4 regions of the Paenibacillus sp. Dod16 genome follow, and region 3 is predicted to be linked to each of the others. Evidence: riboswitches for the same ligand, from Rfam matches in the RefSeq annotation. Region 3 holds a riboswitch; each other region holds the start of a gene.
The links. Region 3 has a riboswitch for thiamine pyrophosphate ahead of ACPV3A_RS07100 (ECF transporter S component). Riboswitches for the same ligand answer to the same signal wherever they lie in the genome.

Region 1 (7,364 bases), on a different contig from region 3:
ACGATGTAATCCGAATAGAACGAAGCGAAATTGATGTCATGAATAACGATGACAATCGTCTTGTTCAGATCAGCGACAAGCTTTCTGAGAATCTTCATAATCTGTACGGAGTGTTTCATGTCCAGATTGTTTAGTGGCTCATCCAACAGGATATACTCAGTATTCTGGGCGATGACCATCGCTATGTAAGCACGCTGGGTCTGGCCGCCGCTGAGCTGATGAAGATATTTATGCTGCATATCCCCAAGCTCCATATAAGAGATAGCCTCATCTACGTATTTCTCGTCTTCCGCGTTCAATCTGCCCTGAGAGTAAGGAAAACGACCAAAGGATACAAGCTCACGCACCGTCAGACGGAGGCTGATATGGTTGGATTGTTTCAGAATCGAAACCTTCTTCGCCAGATCGCCGCTCTTCCATTGGCTAACCTCTTTACCGTCCACCGTAATTTGTCCGCTGTCCTTGCCTGTTAATCTGCTAATCATGGACAGCAACGTACTCTTGCCGGCACCGTTCGGACCGATAAAGGAAGTGATTTGACCTTTCGGGATCGTAACGGACACGTTATCAACGACTTTTTTGCCGCCATAGACTTTCGATACGTTCGTAACCTGGATCATGCTTTACTCTCCTTTAGTAGCAGGTATATGAAGTAGACACCGCCGATGAAGTTGATAATGACGCTGAGCGTTGTAGAGAACGTGAACACCCGCTCTACAACCAATTGACCGCCGACCAGCGCAATAATGCTAATCAGTATGGATGCTGCTATTAAATATGAATGCCTGTATGTCTTCATCACTTCGTAGGCAACATTGACCACCAGGAGCCCGAGGAATGTAATCGGACCTACCAAAGCGGTAGCCACCGAGATCAGAACGGCAACCACAATCAGAAGCCGCTTCACTACATAATCATAATTCACGCCGAGGTTGATCGCCTGCTCACGACCTAGTGCCAGCACGTTCAGGTACTTGGCAAATCGGGCAAAGTACAGCAAGGTCAGCGCTACGACAATGACGGAAAGGACCAGAAGCTCGGTCTTCACATTGTTAAAGCTGGCAAACATTTTGTCGGCTACAAACTGGAACTCGTTCGGGTCAATCAGCACTTCCATAAAGGAAGACATGCTGGAGAACAGGGTTCCGAATATCATGCCGATCAGCAGCAGGAAGTAAATGTTGTTTCCTTCCCTCTGGAACAAAATCTTATAAAGGATCCCGGCAAATAGGATCATCGCGCCGACATTGATCAAAAAGTTAACATTGCTGCCCATTTTATACAGCGTGAAGGAGCCGAAGACAAAGATCACGGTCGTCTGGATCAGGATATACAAGGAATCCAATCCCATCACGCTTGGCGTCAGTATCCGGTTATTCGTGACCGTTTGAAACACCGTGGTAGACAGAGCGATCGCCCCGCCGGTCAGAATAATGGCAAGCACCTTCTTGATTCGTCTTGGTAGGGCGTAATCCCAGTTACCGCCAAGATCAATGAACAGAAAGACTGCCACCAGGATGATTGCCGCTGCGGCCAACAGGCCGAGTTTGGCTTTATAAGTCATAAGCCTTTCTCCTCATCAGTAAGAAAATGAATATACCGCTTCCGAGTACGCCCACGGTTAGACTAATCGGAATTTCATAGGGATAAATAATGATCCGGCCCAGGATGTCACAGAACAGTACGAAACCGGCCCCCAGCAGCGCGGTATGCGAAAGGCTTTTTTTCAAATGGTCTCCTAAGTACAAACTAACAATATTAGGTATGATCAGACCAAGAAACGGAATCACGCCGACCGTCAGCACGACGGAAGCCGTAACCAGCGCCACGATGACCAGTCCCAGATTCACGACTCTCCGGTAGTGAAGGCCCAGGTTGGTAGCAAACTCCTCTCCCATTCCGGCCACCGTAAACTTGTTGGCGAACAGATACGCCAGAATCACAAGCGGGATACTAAGATAGAGCATTTCATACTGGCCCTTCATGATCATGGAAAAATCACCCTGGAGCCATGCGGACATATTCTGAATAAGATCATATTTGTATGCAAAGAAGGTGGCGATCGAACTGACGATATTACCGAACATCAGCCCTACGAGCGGGATGAAGATCGCATCCTTGAACTTAATCCGATCCAGTATCTTCATGAAGATAAAGGTTCCTGCCAGAGCGAATACAAATGCCACAAGCATTTTGATAAGCGGTCCGCTTGTCGTGAAGACAAGCATGGCTACCAATATCCCCAGTCTGGCAGAGTCCATCGTACCTGCCGTGGTGGGCGATACGAACTTATTGCGGCTGAGCTGCTGCATGATCAATCCGCAGATGCTCATGCTGACACCCGCCAATATGAGACTGACAAGCCTAGGAATCCGGCTGACAAGCATAATATGCTGTTGTTGTTCTGTCATCGAGAACAATTGCAGTGGCGAGATATCCTTAACTCCAATAAATAATGAGATTATCGAGAGTACCACAACGGCTGCAAATAAGTATCTAATCTTCATGGCTCTTCCTTCTATGCGTATGTCTCTAAATACCCGGGATCATGCAATTTTCGTCACCATTCTCATTGAGATTGATTATCAATCGCGTTCTGATATGCATTATATCATCCTCATTCTGGCTCGACAAGTATAATTGAGAATCAAAATCAATTAAATTGTTCATACAAGTATATTTTGTTCATGAATTGTTCATAATATGAAGTTAGGTGGAGACATAGCTTATATCCTCAGGACAGAATCACACTTTGGTTAAATCTCCCTTTAATGCAGCTTCTGCAATGATGAGACTTCTCTAAAAACGACTGTTTCAATTCTTATTAAATGGATAAGAAAAATTATATAAAGTCGTTGACAATTCCTCTAAGTTATATTAATATCCTAACAGAATTATTATTTCTAACTAAACGTAAGTTAGTGTGGAATAATAATTGGTTTTATGGCTAATAACGTAAAATGCATATTTGCTTGTAGTAAGGGACATCTTCTAATCAGGCGTATGCAAATTCGATTACACCAGGAGGTTTTTTTTCAATGTCTAAAGATTTTTCAGCTGCACTCAAAAATCGCCGTTCTTATTACGGGATTAGCAAAGAATCCGTTATCTCGGACGAGCGTATTCAGGAAATCGTAAACGAAGCGGTTAAGTATACTCCGTCTTCTTTCAACTCCCAAAGTGCACGCGTCGTTGTATTGCTTGGCGAACAGCACGATAAACTGTGGAACATCACGGAAGGCATCCTGAAGGAAGTTGTTGGCGATGAAGAAGCATTCAAATCCACTGCCGACAAAATGGCTTCATTCCGCGCTGGTTACGGTACGGTACTGTTCTTCGAGGACAATAACGTCATTGCGGGGCTGCAACAAAGCTTTGCCGCTTATGCCGACAATTTCCCGGTTTGGTCCAACCAATCCAACGGCATGCTGCAATTTGTAGTATGGACATCCCTTGAAGCAGAAGGTCTGGGCGCATCCCTGCAGCACTACAACCCGCTGATCGACGAAAAAGTAAAAGCCGAATGGAACGTCCCGGAAAGCTGGAAGCTGATTGCTCAAATGCCTTTCGGTAAGCCGGTTGCTGAACCAGGCGAAAAAGAATTTGCACCGCTTGAAGATCGCGTGAAAGTATATAACTAATCAAACAGATGAAAAAAGCCGCCTCCCTAAGTTCCTGCAAATGGGACAGGCGGTTTTTTTTATAATGGGCAAAGATTGAAAAACCGATGGCAAAACGATACAATTACACAGGTAAGAACCCTCGAACTTCTACGGTAACATGAAGCTCCGGGGCAAATCTTGCGGTAACCAACTACATAAGATATTGGCTGTACTAGGGGTGCCATGTGCTGAGAGACGGCGGGCTGCCGTTAACCCTTATCACCCGATCTAGGTCATACTAGCGTGGGGAAGTGTAGCATTTATGTTTATTTCTTTTCGTAGGCATAACTGCACCTTCTTCATGGGGTGCGGTTTTTTTGCGTGGACTTATATAATGGGGAGGAAATGAAAATGAATGAGCTTGTTTGCGGAACCAGCCGGATCGTCGGATGCCGGTTCTCGGTATTTCCCATGACAGACCGGTTTGTGGAGGTCATCCTGGGCGCTCTACAATCTGTGGATGCGGGAAAGGTGTGGATTCAGACAGACGATGTGAGCACTTGTATTCGTGGACGTGCAGAGCATGTCTTTGATGTTACAAGAGCGATATTCGCCCATGCTGCGGCGAGTGGCGTGCACACTGTTTTTAATGGCACTTATTCCATTGGCTGCCCCGGAGATACGGACGCCGATGTATATATGACTGAGGATTCAACCCGCTTGAACAACGACATCGGAGAACATGCCGATATGGAGACTGCCTGCCAATTCGCTCTTTACCCCATGGGTACGGACAACTACATGGATGTCATCTACAGTGAAGTAAATCGTGCGAAGGCAGCCGGTACGTTCGCCGGAAGCATTCATTACGCCAGCCGGTTGGACGGATCCTTATCCCGGGTGTTCGGGTCTCTTGAAGAGGCGTTTTTGCATGCGATCCAATCCGACAGCAGCCATCTGGTCATGACTGCAGTGGTGTCCGCTCACAGCCCCTCGGTTAAAGCCGCATCGAATTGAGTTCGATTGAGGCAGACAAAAGCCCGGCATGCGCCGGGCTTTTCTGTCACTACTGCCAAGAATCTTGACGGTTTAAACCCAAGCACTCAAGATGATTACGAGCAGGATAAAGAGAACCAAAATAATTCCTACTGAATTGCCATATTCACCGCCGCCATATACTCCGCTCATGAAGATCCCCTCCTGGATTTAAAGTATGCCGTGATGTAATCACACTATTATAGTATTTCCTGCGCCTTGCTAGCGTCACGGCTAATGTACCTCTCTTTATCTATTGGCATCGATATTTTATTCCTCATAACCGATGAGAAGTTTCCCTCCGTACGGACGGAGCATTTCCTCGGTAAATGCCATTAGAACAGAAGGATCATCTTGGCGATACATCGCCGCGAGCGCTGTTTCCAATCGCTCTCCTAAAATTGTGTCAAAGCGGTTAAACAGGCGGAACAGCGTTTTCCCTTCACCCGTCCACTCCCGGTTCACCCTAAGTACAAAATCACAGAGAATCGCGGCTATTTTGTGCACCGTAAACCATTTTTCACCATCGCTTCGGGGACTCTTCAAGTCCAGCATGTACTCGGTTAGCACATAACGGTAGTCGTTAATATCGGTTATCGTCAAGGGCAGAGGTCCGTAATCCAAATCGCTTTGGGCTTCCGTCCGCACCTCTTCCCCCTCGGGCATAAGGCGCAGCACCGTCCCTTCTGCGATCATCCGCTGAAATGACGGATTCGCCGCGATCACTCCCTCGTCAAAATATTCGCGATAGGAGGATAAAGACAATATAAAGATTTCCGCGATCCATCCATGCGCCTCTATCGTCCTCCTGCTGAAATCATGACCCTCTCGTTCAAGGACCATAATGTCCAAATCGGATTGTTCATTATATTCGCCTCTGCTCGCGCTGCCGCCAAGCACGGCAAGCAAACAGTCGGGATAATCGTGTTGAATGACGCGTTCCGCTGCCTCTACCGGTTCCATCCTCATGACGTTTCCTCCATTATGACTCTGATCCTCCCGAAAAAAGGGCTCAAAATATCTAATTCAGCTAAAACCCTAAACGTACCTGAATCATATGGTAAATAAACGATTACCCTCATGTTGATGACAAGGGAAGAAGGGATAGATGAGATGAACTACATTCATATGCTCTCTAAATTAGGCATGGGCAGTGCCCACCCGGGAGGATTCGAGGCAACCCTCAGAATGCTGAAGAATTATCCCATTCAACCGGGCAGCCGCATTCTGGAGGTGGGGTGCGGAACTGGCAGAACCGCATGCCATCTTTCGGAGATGGGGTATCAAGTGACAGCTATTGATCTGAACGAAAATATGATCAAAAAAGCACGAGCACGAGCCGAAGCGATGGAAATCGACGTGCAGTTCCATCAAGCCGATGTATGCGCATTGCCTTTCGAGGACAACCAATTTGATCTGATCATGGCTGAGTCTGTTACCGTATTTACGGATACTTCGAAATCGCTGCCCGAATATTACCGCGTTCTGGATCGCGGAGGCGTCCTGCTGGACAGAGAATTACTGCTAGATAAACCCATGCCGGAAGCAAAGCTTCAGGAACTGCTCGAATTCTTCGGAATACCTAATCTGATGATGAGAGAAGAATGGACGGAATCCCTCTTGGCTTGCGGGTTTAAACAGGAAGAAATTCTGGAGTACAACCACTTCAATGAGCAGTTAAAGGAAGAGCAGACACGTCATCTGGATACATTTGAACAGCGTGATAAAGGACTCCTGTTCGATGTTGCGCTCTGGGAAACGCTGTTCAAGCATGACCGCATGATTCTGGATAATACCGATTATCTCGCTTCCGCCTTATTCCGGGCAGTAAAATAAACCTTTTCATATCTGTGCATCAAGTGGGGATTCGCATATTTGCTACGTGTCCCCTCTCCCTCCTCAACTTCAGTTCTTTCGACCTAATCCAACACTTTTTGTCAATTCGTCCTATCTAGTTTTGCCCGTCGATGCTATAATCATGGTAAATATATCCTATGTTATTGAGGAGGACTCATTCTTATGGCATGGTTCAACAGACTCCCTATCTCACGAAAAATTACTGCAGCCTGTTTTCTCATCGCCGCTTTGTTTGCGGTTCCAATGCTGCTTGCATTTATTCTAATGGGTAAAGCAATCATTGGCGTGGTCATCGTGGTGGTACTAACCGGTCTTACTTTTCCTCTTTCTCGTCTTATTGAGAAAACGCTTACTAACTCCTTTGCGGAAATCTCCAGCGTTTCTGCCAAAATCGCTAAAGGCGACTTCACCTTCCAGGTTGAAGAGGTTGGGGGCATGAACGATCTCAGCAGAACATTCAACAGCATGGTGGACAAGCTTCGTAAAATATTGCAGGAAACCTCGGATATTACGCGTCAGGTCATGACCTCAAGCTCCAATATCTCGATTAAAAACCAGGAGCTCATTCAAGTGATGAATCAAGTCTCCTTATCTTCCAATGAGCTGGCCGTCGGGGCTAACGAAATTTCGGAAGACGTAGCCGAAATGACACATTCCATTGGCGAGATCGAGGAGAAGGTCAGCAACTATACGCATTCAACCCAGGAAATGAATACCCGTTCGATCGAAACGCTGGGACTGGTAGAGCAAGGAAGGGACTCCGTCGCCAAGCAGTCCGCAGGAATGCAGCGTAATATTGACGCAACGGCCAAAGTCGCGGAGTCCATTGATGCACTGGCCCGGAGTGCCAGAGGAATTACCCAGATCACG
Region 2 (7,364 bases), on a different contig from region 3:
AAGGCCATGTCCTGCTCGGAGAGCGAAATCGGCTGTCCCAGCTTGGTCCGTTTGACCATGAGCAGAATATGCAGCATCAGGCTTTCAAAGGTTTCATCGGTAAAGCGGAGCTGATGCTGCTTTTGCAACGCCTTCAACTCATTGTATACGGTTGCAATCTCATGCGGTTCATACTGATTACGCATCATCTGTCCCGTCAACTCCGGACGGTTGATCAGTTGGTTCAACCGCGCCAGCGCCATCCGTTTGTTCTTCTCCGTGCCCTCAATCATGAAACCTACACGCTGTTTCGTCATTAAGCTCAGATCAAAGCTGCGCAGCCAGTCCCCAATCTTTTCCATATCCCGACGGATAATTGCCTTGTTCACGTAAAACGGCGAAGCCAGGTTCTGCAGGGTTACGGGCTTCGCGTTCATCAAGAGCCGATAGGCCAGGTGCAGCACCCTTTCCTCGTCGGATTCATCCTCGGTGGTACGCTCGTTGGAGTACAAGCGGTGGAATAAATCAGCCTGATCCGCTTCTCCGATCTCCAGATAGACGCCAAGTCCCGGCCTTTTCACCAGATGGCCACTGGAGTGCTGAACTAAATATTCTTCAATCACCTTCAGATCGTTTCGGATCGTCTTCTCCGAGCACTCGGTCTGATCCGCCAGATCCTGAACGAGCCACAGCCGGTTCGGTTCCATTAATAAATTACGAAAAATCTCTTTTTGCCTATTATTCATTCCGATCTCCTATTCAACTTATTTGGAGAGCTCACTATTCGTGGAGCAGGTACATTGTCCTACGTATATCATATCCGGGTCGCTATGGCAATCTGATCTGGTATGGAACGCGAGAATGGACCCAAAGAATGGCATGTTGAGGGATAAGCTGAACATATACAGTAATTTAAAATCAGACGTGAAAAATAGAGTGCCGAAGAAATTCGACACTCTTGTTCATGATCCTTATCATGACCCTCTTACATTTTAAAAAATTCATTCGGTTGCACAGCGTATCTTTCCTATAAAAGCCTCCACAGCCTCTCGCGCCGACTCCGCTCCCGTCACGGCGGATATCACGGCGACGCCATCCGCACCCGCCCCCATCACTTCCTCCACGCGCTCCACGGTAATCCCGCCAATCCCAACAATCGGCAGGTGGATGCCAGCTTCGCGCATTTCTCGAAGGATCGCTGGGCCTTGCGCAGCCTTGGCATCATCCTTCGAGCGGGTCGGATAGATCGGGCCGATACCAAGATAATCGGCGCCGTGGAGAATGGCGCGCCTGGCTTCCTCAACAGAATGGGCCGAGACGCCCAGTATCCGATTGCCGATCCGCTTACGTACCGAAGCCGCAGATTCATCGTCCTGGCCGATGTGCACGCCGTCGGCGTTCAGCTTCAGTGCCAGCTCCACATCATCATTGACGATGAAGGGTACGCCCGCTTGGCGGCACTGATCCTGGATCCGGCGAGCCAGCCGGATCATCGGCTCGCCAACAAGTGCGCCCTGTCCCTTCTCGCGGAACTGGACCATGGTCGTGCCGCCGGCCAATGCATCCTGCACGACCCGGCTTGGCTCGACGATGCAATTCACGCTGCCAAGTACGAGATCCATCCGTAGATGCTGCCTCATCATCTCGGGTGTCACTCTGCCCGTCATCGCAGCACCTCCTGATGGCGGCGACGATACGCCCAATGATTCGTTGGGCCGTGTCCCTGTCCCAGGTTTAAGCCGTCCTCAATGGCCGCCTGGATGAATGTGCGCCCGTTCTGAATGGCATCGAATGCACTCAAGCCTTTGGCCAGGCCTGCGGTAATCGCGGCAGAGAAAGTACAGCCGGTACCATGCGTATGAACGGTATGAATTCTTTGTCCATATAATTCTGTAAAGGCGATACCATCGTATACGAGGTCCATGACTGGAGGACTGTCGGGATTACCGAATCTGTCATCGTTCTTGATCATGGGGGAGCGTCCCTCATAAAACTCCCCGTTATGGCTGGCGGTTCTTATTTGGCGATACGTACTTTCGGACTGAGACAACTCTTCCTGCTGCGTACCCGCCGCCATAGCTGATCCCCTGTCTCTTTCGTGATCCGCAACTTCACCGCCGCCGGTCATTCCCTCGTCATGGCCGCCTTTGATCACAACGATCTTGGGCCCCAGATCCTGGATACGTCTCGCCGCTTCCTTCCGATCTTCCTTCGTGCGGATACGCATCCCCGCCAATACTTCGGCCTCCGGTATATTGGGAGTGACAATTAACGCCAGCGGCAGCAAGTCCTCTCTTAAAGCCTGCACTGCTTCGCTTTGCAGCAGCTCCGCTCCGCCCTTGGCGATCATCACGGGATCCACAACGACCTTCTCCCAGCCGAATGCCCGGATCCGGTCAGCAGCCAGTCGAATGATCTCGGCATTGAACAGCATGCCTGTCTTCAATGCATCGACTCCGAGGTCCGAGCCAACCGCTTCAATCTGCTCCGCAGCTGCTTCGGGAGGCAGCGGATATACGCCGTGAACCCCCAATGTGTTCTGCACCGTGATCGCCGTAATCGCTGACATGCCGTATACGCCAAGCTCCTGGAAGGTTTTCAGATCGGCTTGAATGCCGGCACCGCCGCCGCTGTCAGACCCCGCAATCGTCAGTGCCCGAGGAACGTGAGACTTGCTCATCGTGCGCCACCTGCAGTGGACGCTTCCGCTTCCCGAACAGCGGCATAGCCCTCCAGCGAGCCCGGATGAAGCTTTGCCAGCTCATCCAGGAAAGCAATCTGGAAGCTTCCCGGTCCCTGGTCCGCGGTTCGCTCTGCAGCTCTCGCCGCCGCGGCCCCGTAGAAGGCCAGGCCCGCCGTACCGGCAAGCAGCAGGTTTGCTTCCACTGCGGCAAAGGCACCCAGCACCGAGGTCAGCAGGCACCCTGCGCCGGTCACCTTCGTGAGCAGAGCATCCCCGCCGGTAATGATACGTACTTCGATTCCATCGGTAATCACGTCCTCTTCACCGGTAATGGCCACGATCGTGCCTAATCCGCGCGCAGCCCGCACGGCCAGCTCGGCATGATCACTGCCCGTGCTGTTGCCAGCGTCTACGCCTTTGATCTCGCGGGCCTCCCCGACAAGGTGAGCGACTTCAGCCGCATTCCCGCGCACGAGCGATACCTTCACCTCGCTTAGAATCCGCAGCGCCGACTCCGTCCGAAAACGGGTTGCTCCCGCACCGACCGGGTCCAGCAGGACCGGCACGCCCTGTGCGTTCGCCGATTGTCCGGCTATGATCATCGCATCCACAAGCTCGCGATTCAGCGTGCCGATGTTCAATACGAGCGCGCCTGCGATGGCGGCCATATCCGCCACTTCCTCCGGCGCGTAAGCCATGACCGGCGACGCGCCCAGCGCGTACAAGCCGTTAGCCGTAAAATTCGTAACCACCACGTTCGTCATGTTGTGAACGAGGGGGCTCGTCTGCCGTACCTTTGTTAAAAGCGCCGAAACTTCATTTTCCCATGTATGCATATGAATCAGCCTCTCTTCGCTATATTGGAATTTATGAGCTAGTTAGGTCTCCTTACAGCACCGCAGCCTGCAGCGGCACCGGCCATTCCTCCTGCTTATAAGCCATATCCCAAAACATATACTCCAGCTGGCAGCTCAGCATAAAATGCTCCTTCATCCGTTCTCGCTCGGCTGCCGTCGCACGCTCCGCCCATTCATCGACACGGCTGCAGAACTTGGCTGTCGCGTCTTCCCCCCGGTTGCCGTAGAAATAAATCCAGTCGTAGAACGGATGGGATTCATCCGGCTTCACTTCATCCAGCAGCTTGCGGCCAATCTCCAGGTAGGTCCACGGGCAAGGCAGCAGTACGGCCATAATCTCGCCCAGACTGCCCTCATGCGCCACTGTAAGCATATGACGGATATAGTGATGAGCGGACGGAGCCAGCGGATAGCCTTGAAGCTCTTCGTAAGTCACCCCGGCGGCTGCGCAAAAATTCTGATGCGGATGCACCTCGCTATGCAGGATGAATGAGATTTGTTCGTTAAAGGTTGCGATCTCTTCGCGGCTGGTCGATTTGGATATGGCGATGCCGTAAATCCGCATGTAGGCGTTCAAATACTCAAAATCCTGCTTCACATAGTGGATCAGCTGTTCCCGCGCCAGTTTCCCCTCGGCAATACCTTTTACAAAGGGATGATCGAAGATTGCTTGAAAAATGCCTCCCGCCTGCTGACGGAGCTCTTGCGTAAAACTCATTTTTGTCCCCACCTCCAACATATTGAAGAGCAGGAAGTCCATAAGACACGACTTTCCAGGCAACGCTAAAAAGCCACCCCGAAAACTGGAGCGGCTTCGTCAACAAGCCCGAGTGCGCCAAAAACGCACCAAGACCTTATATACGAAGGCTCCACTTTCCTACGCTAGTACGAACTAGATCAGGTTCAAAGGGTCCAAGATACGCTCTTGTCTCAGCCGCTAACGGCTCCCCTAGTGGACTTCCTATTCTTTTGTCTAATACTGTACATAGGTTTGTAGATGCTGTCAAACGTTAACGGTTCGCGGACAGAACCCCACGAGCGAAATCTTCCGTGATCGGTGGATCATGATGTTGTACGGTGGCAGAGGTCTTTCGCGAATAAAAAACGCCGGCTACCCAACACTTGTTTCAGAAACACTGACGCTGGGTTGTCATGTATTCCCCTACATAATGAGTACATAAACGTTATTCAAAAAAATGAAGTTTAAAGGAGCGAGCTTATTTATGACGAACCCATCAAAAGCGGTTAACCCCATTCCGGATGGCTACACCTCCGTGACACCATGGATTATCTCAAGAAACTCCACAGCGCTGATTGAATTCCTGGAGCAGGCTTTTCAAGCCGAAGAGTTAGCCCGCGTCTATGTTGGCGATGGTGTCATCGGCCATGCCGAGGTGCGAATCGGGGATGCCGTCGTCATGATGTTTGACGCGAAGCCGGAATGGCCGGATAGCCCGGCGTACCTCCGCTTATATGTTGAGGATTGCGATGCTGCTTACCAGCAAGCGCTCGCCGCAGGAGCCGTCTCGGTGACGGAGCCAACGAGTTTGTTCTTCGGCGACCGGGTGGGACGGGTACGGGACCCGTTCGGCAACTTATGGTGGATTCAGACGCGATTGGAGGACCTGACGCCCGAGGAGATGGAACGACGCGCCCAGGACACGGATTACATGAAAGCAATGACCTATGTTGCCGGAGCGGAAATCGTGGTGAAGATTTCGTAACAAGGTGAAGGGAAGCAAAAGCGTTATTTCAGGGAGAACATGGGTGGTTCGGTTCCCGGGGGTAGCGTGGATGGCTGTCGATTATGATCGATGTAGGGACCGGGTAACTCAGAGTAGCTATGGTTTAGAGGTAGAAACTGGGTGAACACAGAGTATGTAGCTGCTGCTGGGATTGGTGCGACTGCTGGGATTGGTGCGACTGCTGGGATTGATGCTACTGGGATTGATGCTACTGCTGGGATTGGTGCGACTGCTGGGATTGATGCTACTGGGATTGATGCTACTGGGATTGGTGCTACTGCTGGGATTGGTGCTACTGCTGGTATTGATGCTACTGTTGGTATTGATGCTACTGCTGTATTGGTGTTACTGCTGGGCTTGGTGCTATTACTGATCTTGATGCGGCTACTAGTCTTAGTGCGACTGCTCGGAGGGCAAGCGTACTGGGGATACGTTATTTAACTGAAAAGGCGTAATTTTCGAGAGCTAACGGACACCAGATACGCTATTTCTAGAATATGATGGTAAATAGGCACCTTTTTGCGGTAATAAGGGATCCTGTGTCCGTTAGTTTTAAGAATTGGGATCGAATTAGGCAAATAAGGGAACTGGTGTCCGTTAACAGGGGCCTTGATGCTAACTGCAGGTATTGAGGCTACTGCTGATCTTGGTGCTACTGCTGATCTTGGTGCTACTGCTGGTATTGATGCTACTGCTGGTATTTGGTGCTACTGCTGGGATTGGTGCTACTGGTCTTGATGCGGCTACTAGTTTTAGTGCCACTTACTCGAAGCAAGCGGACTGAGGATACGTTATTTAGCTGAAAAGGCGTAATTTTCGAGAGCTAACGGACACCAGATACGTTATTCATAGAATATGATGACAAATAGGCACCTTATTGAGGTAATAAGGGATCCTGTGTCCGTTAAGTTTAGGAATCGGAGGCGAATCAGGCAAATAAGGGAACTGGTGTCCGTTAACAGGTGGCCTTGGTGCTAACTACTGGGATTGATGCTACTTCTAGGCTACTGCTGGTCTTAGTGCTACTGCTGGTATTGATGCTACTGCTGTATTGGTGCTACTGCTGTATTGGTGCTACTGCTGTATTGGTGCTACTGCTGGGCTTGGTGCTGCCTGCTATTATTGGAGCTACTGCTGGTATTGTTGCTACTGCTGTATTGGAACTACTGCTGGGCTTGGTGGTACTGCTGGGCTTGGTGGTACTGGTCTTGATGCGACTACTAGTTTTAGTGCGACTTGCTCGAGGCAAACGGACTGAGGATACGTTATTTAGCTGAAAAGGCGTAATTTTCGAGTGCTAACGGACCCCAGATACGTTATTTCTAGAATATGATGGCAAATAGGCACCTTATTGCGGTAATAAGGGATCCTGTGTCCGTTAGATTTAAGAATTGGGCCCGAATCAGGCAAATAAGGGAACTGGTGTCCGTTAACAGGTCAGGGGAAGCGGTACGAAGAACGGAGCTGGCAAAGCTGTGCCGGTGAGTGGTGTGCACGTAGCTACATAAGCGGTGAGGCGGTGGTGCTGCACACGCAGCGATACTGGCCACGCTGCATAGCGGCGATGCTGCCGACGCAGCGATACTGCCTACGCGCGTCGCTAGCGATGCTGCGTTGCTGCCGACGCAGCGATACTGCCTACGCTGCGATACTATCCACGCTGCGATACAAAAAAGGAGGCATTCCAAAAGATCTTAGATCTTGAGGGATGCCTCCTTTTTTTGCTTTTTCCTAGCATCATCCGCTATACGACAATACTAGCCTGCTGCATTCGTCTTCATTCATTACTGAATGCCGTAAAACTCCTGAAGCTGGTCAATCATCAAATTCGCTGCCAGGATGCCGCCTGCTGTATTCCAGATGGCATCGTCCACTTTGTGGGCCTGGCCGTTCTTAACGACGTTCAGGTTTTTCCACAGTGGATCGTTGATCCATTCCTGCTCGGTTTGGTTGGCGCCGCCATCCCCGGTTTCATAGGTGAAGTAGAATAGTCTGTCGGCTTCCACCTCAGGTAAACGCTCCTTCGTGATCTCGTCAACGAAATCGTCCTTGGCGTTCTTGGTCATATCGTTGCGGGCAATGCCGATTTTATCGAAAATA
Region 3 (7,364 bases):
TTGGGGTCCCCGCAAAGTATTTGGAATAAGCAATCGGAGCATAGGCTCCACTTTGTGGGGCATTTTGTATTGGGGTCCCCGCAAAGTATTTGGAATAAGCATCGGAGCATAGGCTCCACTTTGTGTGGTTCTATTTTATGGATGCACATGGGAATAGGGAGTCTGTCTGATTACGTTGTAAAAGGGTGCATATACGGATAGGGACTCTGTTGGCATTGCGAAAATTTGTTATATTAGGGATATGTATAAAGCGCTAAACGCAGGGTTTTAAGAGACCGGACAGGCAGTTCGGATAACGGAAGGGTGACGGGTGTGACGGAGAGAGCGGCATTGGCGGAGCAAGCGGTGATCCGGTGGTAACGGCGGGAGCAGGAAAGGTTGCGCTGATCACGGGCGCGTCGAGCGGGTTCGGACTGCTCATCAGCTTGGAGTTGGCAAAAGCGGGCTATGACGTGGCAGCGGGTCTGCGCAGGCCGGAGGCGGCTGCAGAGCTGATGACCCGAGCCGAACAAGCAGACGTTGTCGAGCGCATTCACGTATTCCAGCTGGATATATGCTTGGAGGAACAAGTCAAGGCTGCTGCTTGGGAGTTAGAGCAGAAGTTCGGCCGATTGGACGTGCTGGTGAACAACGCCGGCGAAGCGGTAGGCGGCATGGTGGAGGAAGTACCGCTCAGCGTCTGGCGCAAGCAGTTGGAGACGAATTTATTCGGGACCGTATCGGTAACGCAGCATATGCTCCCGCTGCTGCGCAAGACCGGACGATCCAAAATCATTCTCATGAGCAGCATTAGCGGCGTGGTCGGCTTTTGGTCCCTATGCGGCATCCAAATTTGCGCTGGAGGGGTTTGGTGAGAGCCTGTCCATGGAGTTGATGCCCTTTGGCATCGATGTCGTACTGATCCAGCCCGGTGCCTATGGCACGCCGATCTGGAATAAAAGTTTTGGGGAGCTTACGGTAAAGGAAGGATCACCCTACAGCGGTCTGCTGAAGGGCGTGCTGGACTATTCCGAGCGGACAGCCAGGGGAAGCGGGGATCCGCAGGAGGTAGCCAGGCTTGTGGCAAACATTGCGTCCATGTCCAAACCGAGGTTCCGCTATACGCTGCCCCGAGGTACGCGGCTGACCGCATGGATCAAGGGCGTGCTGCCGGATCGGCTGTTTCAGCGGATCGTTTATCGGATGCTGGACAGGCGTTAATCATTCATGCAGCGAATGATTCATGGCCTTAACTTGTCATGCGATGCTTGGTGAAGCTTGGTAAGGTGAATGGCGTTACCCTTTTCTGGTTGGGGACGGGTGTAGCAAACCAAGCAGCTCTCCCATCTTCACCTTGGAGCCGGGTTCCAGGTCACCGCGCGGAGTAAACGTGCCGTTCTCTGTCAGAAGCACGACGGTAGAGCCGAATTCAAAGTACGCGAGTTCATCGCCGATCTCGTATTTCTTCACGTTCTCGTCAGCATAACGGATGCTGCTCACGTTCATGGCTCCGACCTTCACGACGGCAACTTCGCCGAACTCATGCGCAATATAGGTAATGAGGCGCTCATTACGGCTGAGCACGTGCCGGATATGGGTCATCGCAAAATCGTTCACGGGGTAAACGCGTCCCTTTAGATGCTCGCTTTCCGCCTGAACACCGGTTACCGGGGAATGAATGCGATGATAGTCGGTTGGGCTTAAATACAATACAAATGCATAACCGTTGATGTAGTTTTCCATTCTCGGTGATTTGGCGAGCAGCTCGCTCAGGGTATAATCCTGTCCCTTGACGCTCAGAATGGTGCCGGCATTAACGGCGCACATCGCCGAAATCGTGGCATCGACGGGGCTTACCATGGCATCGGCGGTGTCGTCTATGGCGCGCAGGCCTATTTTTAACCGGCGGGAAAAGAATTCGTTCAGTGAGCGGTATTCGTGGATTTCTTTCTCCGCTTCATGCGCCGGGATTTGATAAATTCGTATGAATGCAGGTATTAGATGACGGCTCAGCCGGCTGTGGGAACAATGCCCCATGATTCGGGACAGCCACTTGCGGGAGGACAGCTCAGTCATCAGACGCAGCAATTGTTTAGCCATGTCATTCTCCTTTGTGCATAGGTGTCAGCAATAAACGTTGGTGGAAAAGCCAATCACTCTGATATTGACATAGAATGAGCTGGAAATCAATAAATAGCCATTTTTGAAAAAAGGTTCTTGCTAATTGGAGAACGAATGTGTATTTTAAGATTAACATGAAACCGAATAGGGAATACGGGGGCTTGAGTGAATCAGGCTGAGATTGCAGCTGCTATCCGCTGTTGACCGTTAATCTGAACTGGGTAATGCCAGCGTAGAGAATATCCGACCCTGCCTACATAGGGCCTATTTTTCCGTCTGCGCGTTTTCCAGACGGTTTTTTGTTGTGTTTATACAAAAATAGAGGTGGAGAGGGGAATGTGTGGTTATGGGAACATCTATGCAAGAGAAGTTGGGGGTTCAGCCCCGAAAAGGGCTGCGGTTAAGCGATATTTTGGTGACGGTGTTGGTATCGCTGGTGCTTGGCGTCATTTATCACTTCTGGGGTTCGGTTTACAATCTGTTAAAACCGCTGTTCTTTGAAGCGGATGAGTTGTTATACGGAATGTGGTTCGCTGCAGCCACGCTTGCTTACTTGCTAATCCGTAAGCCGGGAGTGGCCATCATTGCGGAAGTGGCGGCTGCCCACGTGGAAGTGCTGTTTGGCAGCGGCTGGGGATTGACTCTGCTGCTGTATGGCCTCATTCAAGGACTTGGGGCAGAATTGGTATTCGCGGCGTTCCGTTATCGGAGCACCTCGGCGTGGACGCTGGCGATTGCCGGAGCAGGCGCAGCCATCGGATCGATGATCATGGACTTCTATTACAGCTATACCGATGACCTGCAGACGTGGATGTTCCTGGCCAAATACGGTATGCGGGTACTCAGCGGTGCCGTCATTGCAGGCCTGCTCATGCTCTTGCTGGCCAAAGCCTTGGACCGCACGGGCGTCACATCCCTGCTGCGTCCTGCGTCGAAGAAGGATTACGAAGCACTGGATGATCCGCGCCATGTCTAATGCCACGGTTAGCCTGGTTCCGGCTCAGTCCGCTGAGATGGTTTCGGAACCGGCCGTGTATGTGGAGGGATTGCGTCTGAAGTATCCGGGCGAGGAGCGACTGATGTTCAAAGACCTCTCCTTCTCGGCTGTCCGCGGGGAGAAGGTGCTGCTGCTCGGTCCGAGCGGCTGCGGCAAATCCACGCTGCTGCAGGTGCTTAGCGGGATGATTCCCCGCGCAACGGAGGTGCCGATGAAATGCGAGTCGCAGCTGGTTCCGCGCTCTTGGGGGTATGTATTCCAAGATCCGGATACCCAGTTCTGCATGCCGTACGTGGATGAAGAGCTGGCTTTCGTACTGGAAAATCTAAGTGTCCCCCGCCATGAGATGAAGGAGCGGATGCAAGCGGCGCTCCGCGAGGTGGGGCTTGATCTTGAGGAGCTTCATATGCCGATCGGGCATTTGTCCCAAGGCATGAAGCAAAGGTTAGCGCTGGCTTCGGCTCTGCTGCTGGAGCCGGAGGTGCTGTTCCTTGACGAGCCATCTGCCTTGCTCGACCCGGAAGGAAGGGAGCAAATCTGGTCGGCGGTGAAGGCCGTATCGGAAGGGCGAACACTGATCATCGTGGAGCACCGGATCGAAGAAATGGCCAGATACGTGGATCGTGTCGTGCTGTTCAGCCCGGATGGCGTGATTCTGGGCGAAGGTCCTCCGGCAGCGATATTCGCAGAATTCGAGCGGGAACTCCAAGCCTATGGAATCTGGTATCCCGGCGTATGGGAAGATTATGCGCAGACCCGGGCGGGCAGAGAGTTGTTTGCTCCGGTCGATGCGCTTGGCGATGAGCGGGGTAATCTCCTGCATGAGGCTGCTCCGCCGTATGCTCAACGTGGGGAGTCTGTCATTCAACTGGCGAATTTCAGGGGAATGAGATGGGATAAACCGGTCATCACTCTCCCTTCGGCCGAGGTGTTTCCGGGACAATTCATTGCGGTGGTAGGGCCGAACGGAGCAGGCAAAAGCTCGCTGCTGCTCAGTTTGATGGGGCTGCTTCGCGCCGAAGGGACCTATATGCTCTGCGGGGAAGAGGTCATTCAGGGCAAACGCAGGAAGGTGCGGAAGAAGAGAGAGCAGCAGCTGCGCCAAATCGGATTCGTGTTTCAGAATCCGGAGCTTCAATTCCTGACGGAGCGCATCGGCGATGAGGTGGTTTACTCGCTGCTGGTGGATCATGTGCCGCCGGAGGAAGCGAAGGCGCAGGCCGAGCGCTGTCTTGAACGTTTTGGATTGAATGGCTTGGAGGCCAGGCATCCGTACCAGCTGTCGACAGGCCAAAAGCGCCGCTTGAGCGTGGCTACGGCCATGGCAAGACAGCCGTCCGTCCTGCTTCTGGATGAGCCGACCTTCGGACAGGATGCGCGGAATACATTCGCGATTCTGGAGATGTGCGAGAAGCTGCGTCGTGCGGGAACCGCCATTCTCATGGTGACGCATGAAATGGAGATCGCGCAGCGGGTCGCCACACATATATGGGAAATACGGGAGGGACAGCTGACCTCGAGCATGCCCTCCCCGCGCTGGTCTGGCGGGATTGCATCCGGGCAGACGGCTAATGGAGTAAACGGCTCTGCAGGCCCTCAAGGTACCTTAGCCGCGGCCGATCATCGCCTCACGGGGGTGAACGCATGAACATATGGAATCCCGTGCGGATCACTTGGCTGCACCGGGCGAATCCGGTGGTGAAGCTGGGTCTGATCTGTGCGCTGTTTTTCATGACGGTGTTAACCCATGATCTTGATTTTGTTTTGTATCAGGCGTTCATCTTTATGGTCTGTCTCGTGGTGCTCAGCGGGGTGAAGCCGTGGAAAATGCTGTTGTTCTTCATTCCGTTTCTGCTTGCCTTCATATCGTCCGCCTCTTCCATGATGCTGTTCGGTAAGGGAGAGACGATCTGGTGGGAGTGGGGGTTGTTCCGGGTATCGGAAGAAAGCTTCTACCGGGGGCTGCATTTGGGCTTTAAGGGAATTGCCTTTGCCTCGGAGGGGCTGCTGCTCGTGACCACAACGTCCTCGGTGGATTTATTCTACAGCCTGATGCAGAAGCTGCGGCTGGCGCCCAAGTATGCTTACAGCTTCATGGCTTCAATCCGGCTGCTGCCAATGGTATGGGAGGAATATGTGATTCGCCGCCAAGCCTTGAAGGTACGAGGAGTCCGCCCGATTCGCGGGATTCGCGGCATGGTGAACCGCGCAGGATTGTATATAGTGCCGCTGCTGGCACAGAGCATCCGCCGGGCCCATCGGGTGGCCGCCGCGATGGAGGCCAAGCAATTCGACGGCGATCAGGCGAAGTCCCGAACGTATTATTACCCGTCGCGTTATTCACGCTATGATCTTCTGGTTATCGGATTGCTTGCAGTTGCGGCCGCTTTCGCTTATGCCGCATCCGGATATTTTCCATGGTTCGGCATTGGCGACGTGCGGTTTGATTAAAGGGTTGGTGAAAGCAAAAAGAGTCTGCTTACGTTACGTAAGCGGGCTTTTTTTGTTATGAGATTTAAAGTTAAGCTAACTTCTTCCCCGTTATATTTAAAAAATCATGTCTGGATTTCATGCTGATCGAGGCGTTATAATACTGATGGTACCAGAATAGTATTTATGGTACCAGAAGGGGAGTTAGTTCACTTGCGCGAGCGAATATTGAATGAAACGATCCGCTTAATTCAGCGGCAAGGATTTACGTTTACGGTCAGTGATCTGGCCCGCGTCCTTGCCATTAGTAAACGGACGATCTATGAGCACTTCTCATCCAAGGAAGAGATTGTTGAACATATCATTGACGGGATGATCCGGCACATCCAGCAGCGCGAACGTGAAATTGCGGCGGATGCGGGGCTTACCGTTCTGGAGAAGATACACCAGATTCTAATCTGTCTGCCCCAGGAGATGGAGCAGATGGATTTGGGGATGCTGCCGGATCTGAAGCGCACGCATTATGCGCAATGGGAGAAGCTGGACACCTTTTTCCGAGAGGAATGGGGCATTGTCACCGAGCTGATGGAGCGGGGCATGGCCGAGGGAAGCATCAAACGGATTCATATGCCGCTGTTCATCGATCTGTATCTCGGATCGCTCCATCAGATTTACGATTCGAGGGCGACGGTGAAGCATCAATTGCCGCTGGGGGAGCTGCTGCAGTCCGTTATGGACATCTTGCTGTTCGGGATTGCTGCAGAGAAACGGGAGGAGTCTTGAGATTATGCATTGGTTCTATTTAAGTTTGGCTATTCTGTTTGAAGTGGCGGGGACGCTGAACATGAAGCTGTCGGAGGGGTTCAGCAAACCGCTGCCCAGCGTGCTGCTGGTGGTATTCTATATTTGCAGCTTGAGCTTCCTGACGCTGAGCTTGAAGCAGATTGAAATATCCGTGGCTTACGCGATCTGGTCGGGGCTTGGCATTATGATCATTACCGTAATCGGTTATATGTTCTTTGCGGAGCAGATTAATGGTCTGAAAATGTTCTCGATCCTGCTGATCATCGCAGGGGTCGTTCTGCTGAATCTATCCGGCAGCGCGCATGCGCAGGAACAACCGAAGACGCACCAGTCCGGTCACTAAGGGCGATAGAAGAAACCGGAATCTGCGGGAAGAGCCGTATTCGTGCGGCTCTAGTTCCGCCGCAATAATGTACTATGCCCCGCTTCGCCTCCAGCTCTATAATGACAAAGGAAATTCCTTTGTTAGGAGCTATCATCATGAACCTGTCTTCTTTTTTTATTTACTGCTTTATCGTGGCTTTCTCGCCGGGGCCATCCAACATCGTCATTTTGTCTTCGGTTCAGCATTCCGGCATGAAGAAGACCTTGCGCTACATTGCCGGAGCCTCTATCGCTTTTTTCTTATTAATTGCTGCTTCCGTGGTATTGGGCCAGCTGCTCTCTACAGGCATGCCAATCGTACTGCCAATTTTGCGGATCGTAGGCTGCCTGTTCATGCTGTATCTCACGTATCAGGTGTATACCATGGACGTATCCAAGTCCGGCACGAATCAAACGGCGTCCTTCACGTCCGGCTTTCTGATGCAGTTTCTCAATCCGAAGGTGGTATTGTTTACGTTGACGGTCATTCCGAGCTACGTCATGCCGTATTATACGGCAGGTCCTGTCATCTCGGCGTTTGTTGTCGCGGTATCGTTAATCGGGCTGTCCGCGTATATGACCTGGGCCGTGTGCGGTAGCCTTTTTCAAGGAATTATGCAAAAATATCGGAGAACGACCAACACGATCCTGGCTTTGTTTCTGCTGTACT
Region 4 (7,364 bases), on a different contig from region 3:
AGTGTATCCATTCCTGCAGAAGCACTTCGCCAAAGGAGCGATGGTAGGCTCTGTCAAGGAATGAATCGATATACGGTTTATCTGACATCATGATCAGTCAGGAGAGAGGTATCATTATAAGGGAGGTCTAATGATGAAAAGAATGGAAACCAAGCCGGGCAAGTCATTTTTAAAAATGTCGGGGGTGCTGCTCTTGGCAAGCTCGCTCTTGCTTAGCGCATGCGGCAGCCGTAACGGAAGTGCACCGAGCGACAACGGAGGCGGAACAGACAGCAGTGAACCTACAAGTATTACGATACAGACCCTGAATTATGCCACCGAATTCATAGACAACACCAATGCACTATGGAAAGAGCTCGAGAAACGCACCAATACCAAGCTGAATATTACGTGGCTGTCGCCGTCCACGGCCGAAGAGAAGATCAATGTCATGCTTGCATCCGGCGATCTTCCAGAGGTTACTTTCGTGGAGACGTTGCAGAACCCGCAGCTGCAGAAAATGCTGAAGCAGGGAGTTTTCTGGGATCTGACACCGTTTCTTAAAGACTATCCGAATTTGAACCGCGAAGAATTGAAGGAAATGTGGGAAATCACCAAGGTGGATGGCAAGAACATCGTCATTCCTCGTTATTATCCTAGCTATGGCGGCGGAGTGTTCCCGATGATCCGCAAGGACTGGCTGGATGCCCTTCAGCTGGAAACGCCCAAAACGCTGGATGAGTTCCATAACGTGTTAAAGGCTTTTAAGGAACAGGATCCGAATGGTAATGGACAGGCGGATGAGATCCCGTATGCCGCTAATCCGAGCGCACTCGCCTATATTTATAATATATTTAATGAAACGCAAGGGTCCTGGAAGCTTCAACCCGATAATACCCTGACTCCGATTATGACGTCGGACGAGTCTAGGGAGGCCATGCTGTGGATCAAAAAAGCATATGATGAGGGCTTGTTCCCCAAAGACTTCGCTATCATGAAGTTCTCGCAGGTAATGGATACGATGCGAAGCGCCAAGGCAGGGGTAGGGGGCATGTCCATGAACCATGCCTGGGTGACCGGCGAAGCCGTGAAGGGCGTTGATCCCAAGGCGGATCTGATGCCGCTTGCTTATTTGGAGAATGCAAACGGGGTGAAGTATACGCCTTCAGGATCGCCGTATTATGGAGTATACCTGATTCCGAAGAAAGTGCCGGAGGCGAAAGTGAAGAAAATCCTCGAGTTTTTCGACTATGGTTATAGTCAAGAAGGCAATGAAATGTTGACCTACGGAATTGAAGGGGTCCATTACAATGTGGAGAACGGGAAGAAGGTTGCAACGCCGCAGGCCGCCGTGGATAAGACGGGTGACGGCAACTTGAACAATATGATTCACCTCGTCAGCGACGATATGGCTATCAGTGCGGTAGGGATGCCGGATGAAGTATATGAGCGGAACGTAGAGATCGTCACAGAGCGCAAGACGGTCAAGGTTCCGAATCCTTCGGGAGAGCTGTATTCGGAAGCCTACAACAAATACTATCCCGAGCTTTCCAAGAAAGTGGAGGATATGCGGGTCATGGTCATCACGGGCAAAGAACCGGTTGAATCGTACGATAAACTGATCGAAACAATCAAGAGTGACCCGAAGATGAAGGAAATTACAGACGAGATGTCAAAGGCATATCAGGAGAAGTATGTTAAATAAGTACGTTAAATAATGGAACCAAAAAACCACAATGCTGCGGTTGGCATTGTGGTTTTTTGGCGTGAATAACAGAAAGAAGCCCCTCCATGTCATATTTCTGATGTCTAATATTAAACATCCTATAATTTTACATTAAAGCATAAAATATTACATGAGGGGAGGATATAAAGTCATGGAAACGAAGGAAGGCATAAAGTTTAATATCGAGCAAGAACGGCATAAACTTCATAAGATGAAGCAGCGGTATCGTGATTTTAATCATCCTAAAGTCCTCAGACAATCGATTGTGCTTGATGAGTTGATTAATCAATATAACCGATTTCTTCTTAAAGAGAACAAGCCGATTGCCTAAGCAACCGACTTGAACTGCATGAAGATTCTTTCTTATAGACCGTAAAGTCTCGCGGCATTCTCATATAAAATCCTGCGGGCCTCAAGTATGGACAGCCCCTTAAGCTCAGCCCATGCCGAAGCCACAGAAGCCGTCATCCGAGGATGGGTCATCTGTCCGGTGAACGGACCTTCGAACGGCCAAGGTCCATCGGTTTCGGTCATGACGAGGTGATCCGGATACCTACATGCCATAGCACGAATTTCTTCCTCATAGAGGATGTCGGGCGTAAAGGAAATATAGTATCCGTTGCCCGCCATTCGCTGCAAGGTGTCACGGGAGCCCTTAAACCAATGAAAATGGGCACGAGTGACGCCGTATTTTTCGAGCAGATCACATGCGATATCCGCATCTTCATATACAGCGTGCAGAATGACCGGTTTATGATGCTTCTTAGCAAAAGCTATAAATTGCTCCAACAGATAGGCGTAAGGGCGGTTATCCCAGGGACGGCCTTCCGATTCAGCCTCCAGCCTGGCGTAATAGGGGAGACCCACCTCTCCTACGGCAACCATCTCATCGGCATGCTCTGCCATCCAATCCAGCAGCCCTTCGGTTTCGTCAGAGGAAGGGAGGGGCTGCTCCGGATGATAACCGAAAGCCGGCCGCACCATCAGTCCGTACTGCCTGGCCAGCTCCAGGTTTCGCTTGCAGGAAGTCAGATGCATGGAGACAGAGATGACGGATTGAACCTCATGATGGCGGATGTCCGCGAGAATTGCTTGTTGATCGGATAACGAATAACTGTCCAGATGAATATGAGTGTCGATCAGGGGGGAATTCGCTTCATTCTGCATGAATGATTTCATGGTTACATCTCCTCGCTTGCAAGCTTCCACGAAGCGCTTTGCCCATCATGGATGTATGTATTACGCTGGCCTTCATCGGTCAGCGCTTGTGCTGTTCTTCCCGCATGATGGCGGAAATTTCGGTTTTTAATGCGATGAAGGACGGATCCATCAGGATGTTTTCCCGGCGCGGGCGGGAGAAAGGGACTTCTACCCGTTTCAAGATGGTTCCGGGCCGTGCTGATAGGATATAGATACTGTCCGAGAGGAGCAGCGCCTCCTCGATATGATGGGTAATCATCAGCACCGAACGGCGCGTATCCTCCCAGATATCGAGCAGCCAGCGCTGCATATCGCTGCGCGTTAACGCATCCAATGCACTGAACGGTTCGTCCAGGCACATAACTTCCTGCGGACTCATCAGTGCGCGAAGAAAAGCCGCCCGCTGCTGCATTCCGCCAGAGAGGGTGTGCGGATAGGCCTTTTCGAAGCCGCTGAGTCCGGCGCGTTCCATCCAGCTGCGGGCATGTTCCCTGGCAGCGGCTTTCGAGGTGCCTCTCAGCTCCTCGGGAAGGAGCACATTGTCCTCCACCGTACGCCAAGGGAATAGGGCCGGCTGTTGAGGCATATAGGCGATGCGGCCTTTTTCCCCGGTCACGTCCTGACCGTCCATGAGGACAGAGCCTGCATCCGGAGCTGTTAACCCCCCAATGATATGGAAGAGAGTGCTCTTTCCGCTGCCTGAGGGACCGATTAAGGAGACGAATTCCCCGGGTTGTACTTGAAGCGAAAGGCCATCCAGCACATGCACTTCGCTGCGCCGGTCGCGGAAGGTTTTTCGAAGGGTGCGAACCTCGAGGGCAGGTGCGGTTGAGACCGACGCAGCCGACGGGTCAGCCCCGTCCTGGACCGTCAGGGGTACTTGATGTGTCATATCGACAAATGGCCTCCTATCATATAAGATTCGTTACGTCTATTCACGGAGACTCAACCTTTTCGATTCCAGCGGATGAGCCGCTTCTCCAGCAGAGTGATCAGCAGCACCATCAGCAGGCTGAGCAGGACGATGACCAGGATGGCAACAAACACCCGATCCGTGCGGTAGCCGGATTTTTGCAGCATCATGTAGTAACCGATTCCCCGGTCCGAGCCGATCCATTCCCCGATAACCGCACCCATGACCGAATAGGTGGCCGCAATTCGAATCCCGGAGAAGATGGAGGGAAGGGCATGCGGCAGCTCCAGCTTGCTGAAAATTTGCCAAGAGGTAGCCCCCGCCATCTGCATGTAGTTCATCATGGTTCGGTCAGTACGGGCCAGTCCGTCCAGTGCCGCAACAGCGACGGGGAAGAAGCAGACCAGCGTAATCACGATAACCTTGGGCAGCATGCCGAAGCCGAACCAAATCATGAGAAGCGGGGCTAGGGCGATTGTCGGCACATTCTGGCTAAGAATAAGAAGTGGATAAAGAGCGGTTTTGAGAAAAGGAACCATGTGCAGTGCCAGCGAGATGACTAGGCCGATCGCCGTACCGATCATAAATCCGACCAAGGTTAATTGCAGGGTGGCCGCTGTATGCTGGAAGAGACCGGAAGCTCCGGTAACGGCCTCATGCCCGATGGCCGTCGGCGCAGGCAGAATAAAAGGTTCAATGTCGAATATAGATACTGCGGCCTGCCATACCACCAAAAAGAAGAGGACCGCCACAACGGGCGGCCAAACCGAACTCCACCAGCTTCTCATGGACGGTATTTCTCAGTCAGCTTATCCATGCTGATGCCGCTGGGATGATGAGCGATTTTAACTTGGGATATGATGCTGGGACTTCCCGCATTCACCAGCGCTTCATGCATGCGCTCCACGATCTTGAGCAGCTCGGCGAGCTCACCTTCCATGGTCGTTTCGAGTGCATGAACCTCGTATTTCACGCCTGATTCCTGAATGACCTTAATCGCTTCATCTACATAAGGGATGCTGTCGGCCCCGTTTGGCGTTCTCGGTATCACTTGAATGCTCAAAAGTGTATTCGCCATGTAAACTCATCCTTTCGTGCAAGCTATAATGTATTGGAAGAAAGGCAGCCTTTTGCAAAGGCCGACTTTCTTCTTTTTAAATAAAAATAGCCTTATGGCTGCTCCGGTAAAAAATCATTGGTGAATGCGCGGTCCGCGTCAAGTTCCTTCTCCAGCAGCTTACGCTCAAACATCCAGTCTGCATATCCCGACCATACTTCGGCTTTCTGTTCGCCCCAGCGGGATGCATCATCCTGATAACGGGGGCTCAACCATTTCTGGCTGGCGAGAACCAGTTCGGCATCCAGGTCAGGAACCGCCTTCGTAAGCAGAGCTGCGGCATCTTCAGGATGTTGAATCGCATAGTCGTATCCTTTTGAAGTCGCCCGCATGAACGCTTTGATAAGCTCGGGGTCCTCCTGGATCAGCTTCTCGTTCGTCACGATCACTGGTGTGTAATAATCAAGCTGCTCGGAGTAGTCCTTCACATAAATCATGTCAAGCGGTTCATTGCGAAGCTCAGCTTCAATCCCCGTCCAAGCATAGAAGATCCAGGCAAAATCAATGTCGCGTTTGACGGCCGTAAAATAATCAGCATCGCCCATATTGACCATATTCACCTTGCTGACATCGGCGCCATCGATCTCCATGATGGATTTCATGACGGCCTCCTCCACAGGCGAGCCCCAGCCGCCATAGGATTTTCCTTCAAAATCGCCTGCCTTCACGATGCCTTTGTCCTTGGGGGCGGCAAAGCCGGACGTATTATGCTGAATGATCGCTGCAATGGAAACGAGCGGCAAGCCTTGGGTTCTGGCCAGCGTTACGCCTTCCTGATAACTGATGCCAAACGGCACGTTTCCGGATGCGACCAGTGTATCCGTACCGCCTGCTCCCGGCTGGACGATCTGGACATTAAGCCCTTCTTCCTCATAATACCCAAGCTCCTTCGCTGCATACAGGCCGGTGTGATTCGTATTGGCGGACCAATCGAGCATCAGCTGCACGTCACGGAGTTTCTCGGAAGTCTGACTGCCTTCGCCTTCGGCACCTGTCTTCTTGTTCTGTCCGTTTGTACCGCATCCGGACGCGACCATAAGCAGGACGCAAGCGAGAAGCAGCGGAATCCATCTTCCCTTCTTCATCGTTTCTTCTCTCCTTTGAGTTCTCTTTCTATTACCTCGCAACTCCACAAAAAAAACGCCCTGATGATATCAGGACGCATGACGGCGTAAGTGTATACCACGGCAAATAAATAGCTGCCGCAAACATGGGCTTCCTACGCTGGCATTACCCAGATCAGGTGTAAGGGTCAGTATCATATCGGATACACTCTCAGCCGGCCATATCCCAGCTCCCCCGGTATTTATGAAGTTTCGATCATTACATCCGCTATTATAGTCCTAACACACCAGACCTGTCTAGTTCGAAGAGGTATGAACGAGGCAGGTCTTTGCTTAGAACACTTATGCAATGGGAAGGATTAATTGATCCTATGAACCTTTCACGAGATAAAGTATTTGAAAAAGGCTTCTACGTAGAGGTTAGCGCTGGAAGAACTCAATCCATTCCCCTTCGGGACCATGCACGAAGAAATAACGGAAACCATTCGGGAGCGTCACGATCTCCTCGTCCAAGTGAGGAACGTCAAGTCCTTGAACCCGGGCATATTCCTCTTCAATGTTATCCGTGCTGACTGCAAAATGATGAACGGTGCCCTCCGCTGGCAGCGTGTCGCTGTATCCCTGAATAAGCTCGACTTCCGTCTCGTTGCTGCCGTTAAATCCGAGGAACGCCAGCTGGATGACGCCATTCGTATGGGTCAGGCGATCCTTTAGTTCTAGTCCGACTACGGATGTATAGAAGGCGATTGTAGCTTCTAGGTCCCGGACAACAATACCAACATGATCTAATCGTTTCTTTGACATGGTTCAACACCCTTTCCGATCCATATGAGATATGACTGAAATATTATCACATAATCCCTATACGTCAAGTGGGAGTTGTGTTCATGCAGGGGCTGATACAGATGATTTTTCTTTCATTTCCTCATCTTTACTTTTGGGTGGGTAAAAAGTATCATGAGAAATAGAAAGATTAATTCAAAAGACCTAACATATGAAAGTGATCCAGCTTACCTTTTGGCCGAGGAGGAATGCTTATGAGTCCAACTCCAGCAGATCATCTGTGGATTCGACTCGCCATGATATATGCATTCATTCAGATTATGATTGCTCTGTGGATGCCTGAGGCTTTATCGCTTCAGCGTGTTCTAGTCATTATTCCTCCTGCAGCCGCCTCCGTTTATTTAATGCGGATTAGTCGGCGTTATGAGGTTCATCTTCGCAGGTTTTGGCTTATTGTGAGTCTCGGATTAATGGGGGATGCAGCGGCACGAATCATTCACGCTTGTTATGTTTGGTTTGAAAAAGAGAGCGCTTTCTCGCCGATCCTAACCCACTTATTCTGGGGACTTGAACTCATTCTGT

Region 1: linked by a shared signal. The riboswitch ahead of ACPV3A_RS15390 (YkoF family thiamine/hydroxymethylpyrimidine-binding protein) and the one ahead of ACPV3A_RS07100 (ECF transporter S component) in region 3 are both predicted to bind thiamine pyrophosphate.
Region 2: linked by a shared signal. The riboswitch ahead of tenA (thiaminase II) and the one ahead of ACPV3A_RS07100 (ECF transporter S component) in region 3 are both predicted to bind thiamine pyrophosphate.
Region 4: linked by a shared signal. The riboswitch ahead of ACPV3A_RS04555 (ABC transporter substrate-binding protein) and the one ahead of ACPV3A_RS07100 (ECF transporter S component) in region 3 are both predicted to bind thiamine pyrophosphate.

The regions. Positions count from the first base shown of each region.
Region 1 covers NZ_JBNDYG010000018.1:56,401-63,764, reverse strand. The annotation lists gene ACPV3A_RS15410 (ABC transporter ATP-binding protein) at 1-620, opposite strand, end outside; gene ACPV3A_RS15405 (iron chelate uptake ABC transporter family permease subunit) at 617-1,564, opposite strand; gene ACPV3A_RS15400 (ABC transporter permease) at 1,554-2,507, opposite strand; gene ACPV3A_RS15395 (nitroreductase family protein) at 3,039-3,641, shown strand; TPP riboswitch at 3,827-3,929, shown strand; gene ACPV3A_RS15390 (YkoF family thiamine/hydroxymethylpyrimidine-binding protein) at 4,014-4,619, shown strand; gene ACPV3A_RS15385 (YjcZ family sporulation protein) at 4,692-4,790, opposite strand; gene ACPV3A_RS15380 (nucleotidyltransferase domain-containing protein) at 4,908-5,606, opposite strand; gene ACPV3A_RS15375 (class I SAM-dependent methyltransferase) at 5,751-6,473, shown strand; gene ACPV3A_RS15370 (methyl-accepting chemotaxis protein) at 6,657-7,364, shown strand, end outside.
Region 2 covers NZ_JBNDYG010000007.1:84,172-91,535, forward strand. The annotation lists gene ACPV3A_RS08080 (BglG family transcription antiterminator) at 1-725, opposite strand, end outside; gene thiE (thiamine phosphate synthase) at 981-1,646, opposite strand; gene thiD (bifunctional hydroxymethylpyrimidine kinase/phosphomethylpyrimidine kinase) at 1,643-2,659, opposite strand; gene thiM (hydroxyethylthiazole kinase) at 2,656-3,498, opposite strand; gene tenA (thiaminase II) at 3,551-4,237, opposite strand; TPP riboswitch at 4,377-4,480, opposite strand; gene ACPV3A_RS08105 (VOC family protein) at 4,743-5,243, shown strand; gene ACPV3A_RS08110 (hypothetical protein) at 5,385-5,705, shown strand; gene ACPV3A_RS08115 (hypothetical protein) at 6,227-6,541, shown strand; gene ACPV3A_RS08120 (ABC transporter substrate-binding protein) at 7,049-7,364, opposite strand, start outside.
Region 3 covers NZ_JBNDYG010000006.1:316-7,679, forward strand. The annotation lists partial or broken gene ACPV3A_RS07090 (SDR family oxidoreductase) at 354-1,200, shown strand; gene asd (archaetidylserine decarboxylase) at 1,276-2,079, opposite strand; TPP riboswitch at 2,244-2,356, shown strand; gene ACPV3A_RS07100 (ECF transporter S component) at 2,447-3,076, shown strand; gene ACPV3A_RS07105 (ABC transporter ATP-binding protein) at 3,069-4,745, shown strand; gene ACPV3A_RS07110 (energy-coupling factor transporter transmembrane component T family protein) at 4,742-5,548, shown strand; gene ACPV3A_RS07115 (TetR/AcrR family transcriptional regulator) at 5,741-6,310, shown strand; gene ACPV3A_RS07120 (DMT family transporter) at 6,315-6,674, shown strand; gene ACPV3A_RS07125 (LysE family translocator) at 6,812-7,364, shown strand, end outside.
Region 4 covers NZ_JBNDYG010000004.1:129,853-137,216, forward strand. The annotation lists gene ACPV3A_RS04520 (carbohydrate ABC transporter permease) at 1-64, shown strand, start outside; gene ACPV3A_RS04525 (extracellular solute-binding protein) at 131-1,684, shown strand; gene ACPV3A_RS04530 (aspartyl-phosphate phosphatase Spo0E family protein) at 1,857-2,036, shown strand; gene ACPV3A_RS04535 (TatD family hydrolase) at 2,069-2,884, opposite strand; gene ACPV3A_RS04540 (ABC transporter ATP-binding protein) at 2,964-3,797, opposite strand; gene ACPV3A_RS04545 (ABC transporter permease) at 3,851-4,606, opposite strand; gene ACPV3A_RS04550 (MTH1187 family thiamine-binding protein) at 4,603-4,896, opposite strand; gene ACPV3A_RS04555 (ABC transporter substrate-binding protein) at 4,989-6,020, opposite strand; TPP riboswitch at 6,135-6,246, opposite strand; gene ACPV3A_RS04560 (VOC family protein) at 6,420-6,803, opposite strand; gene ACPV3A_RS04565 (diguanylate cyclase domain-containing protein) at 7,037-7,364, shown strand, end outside.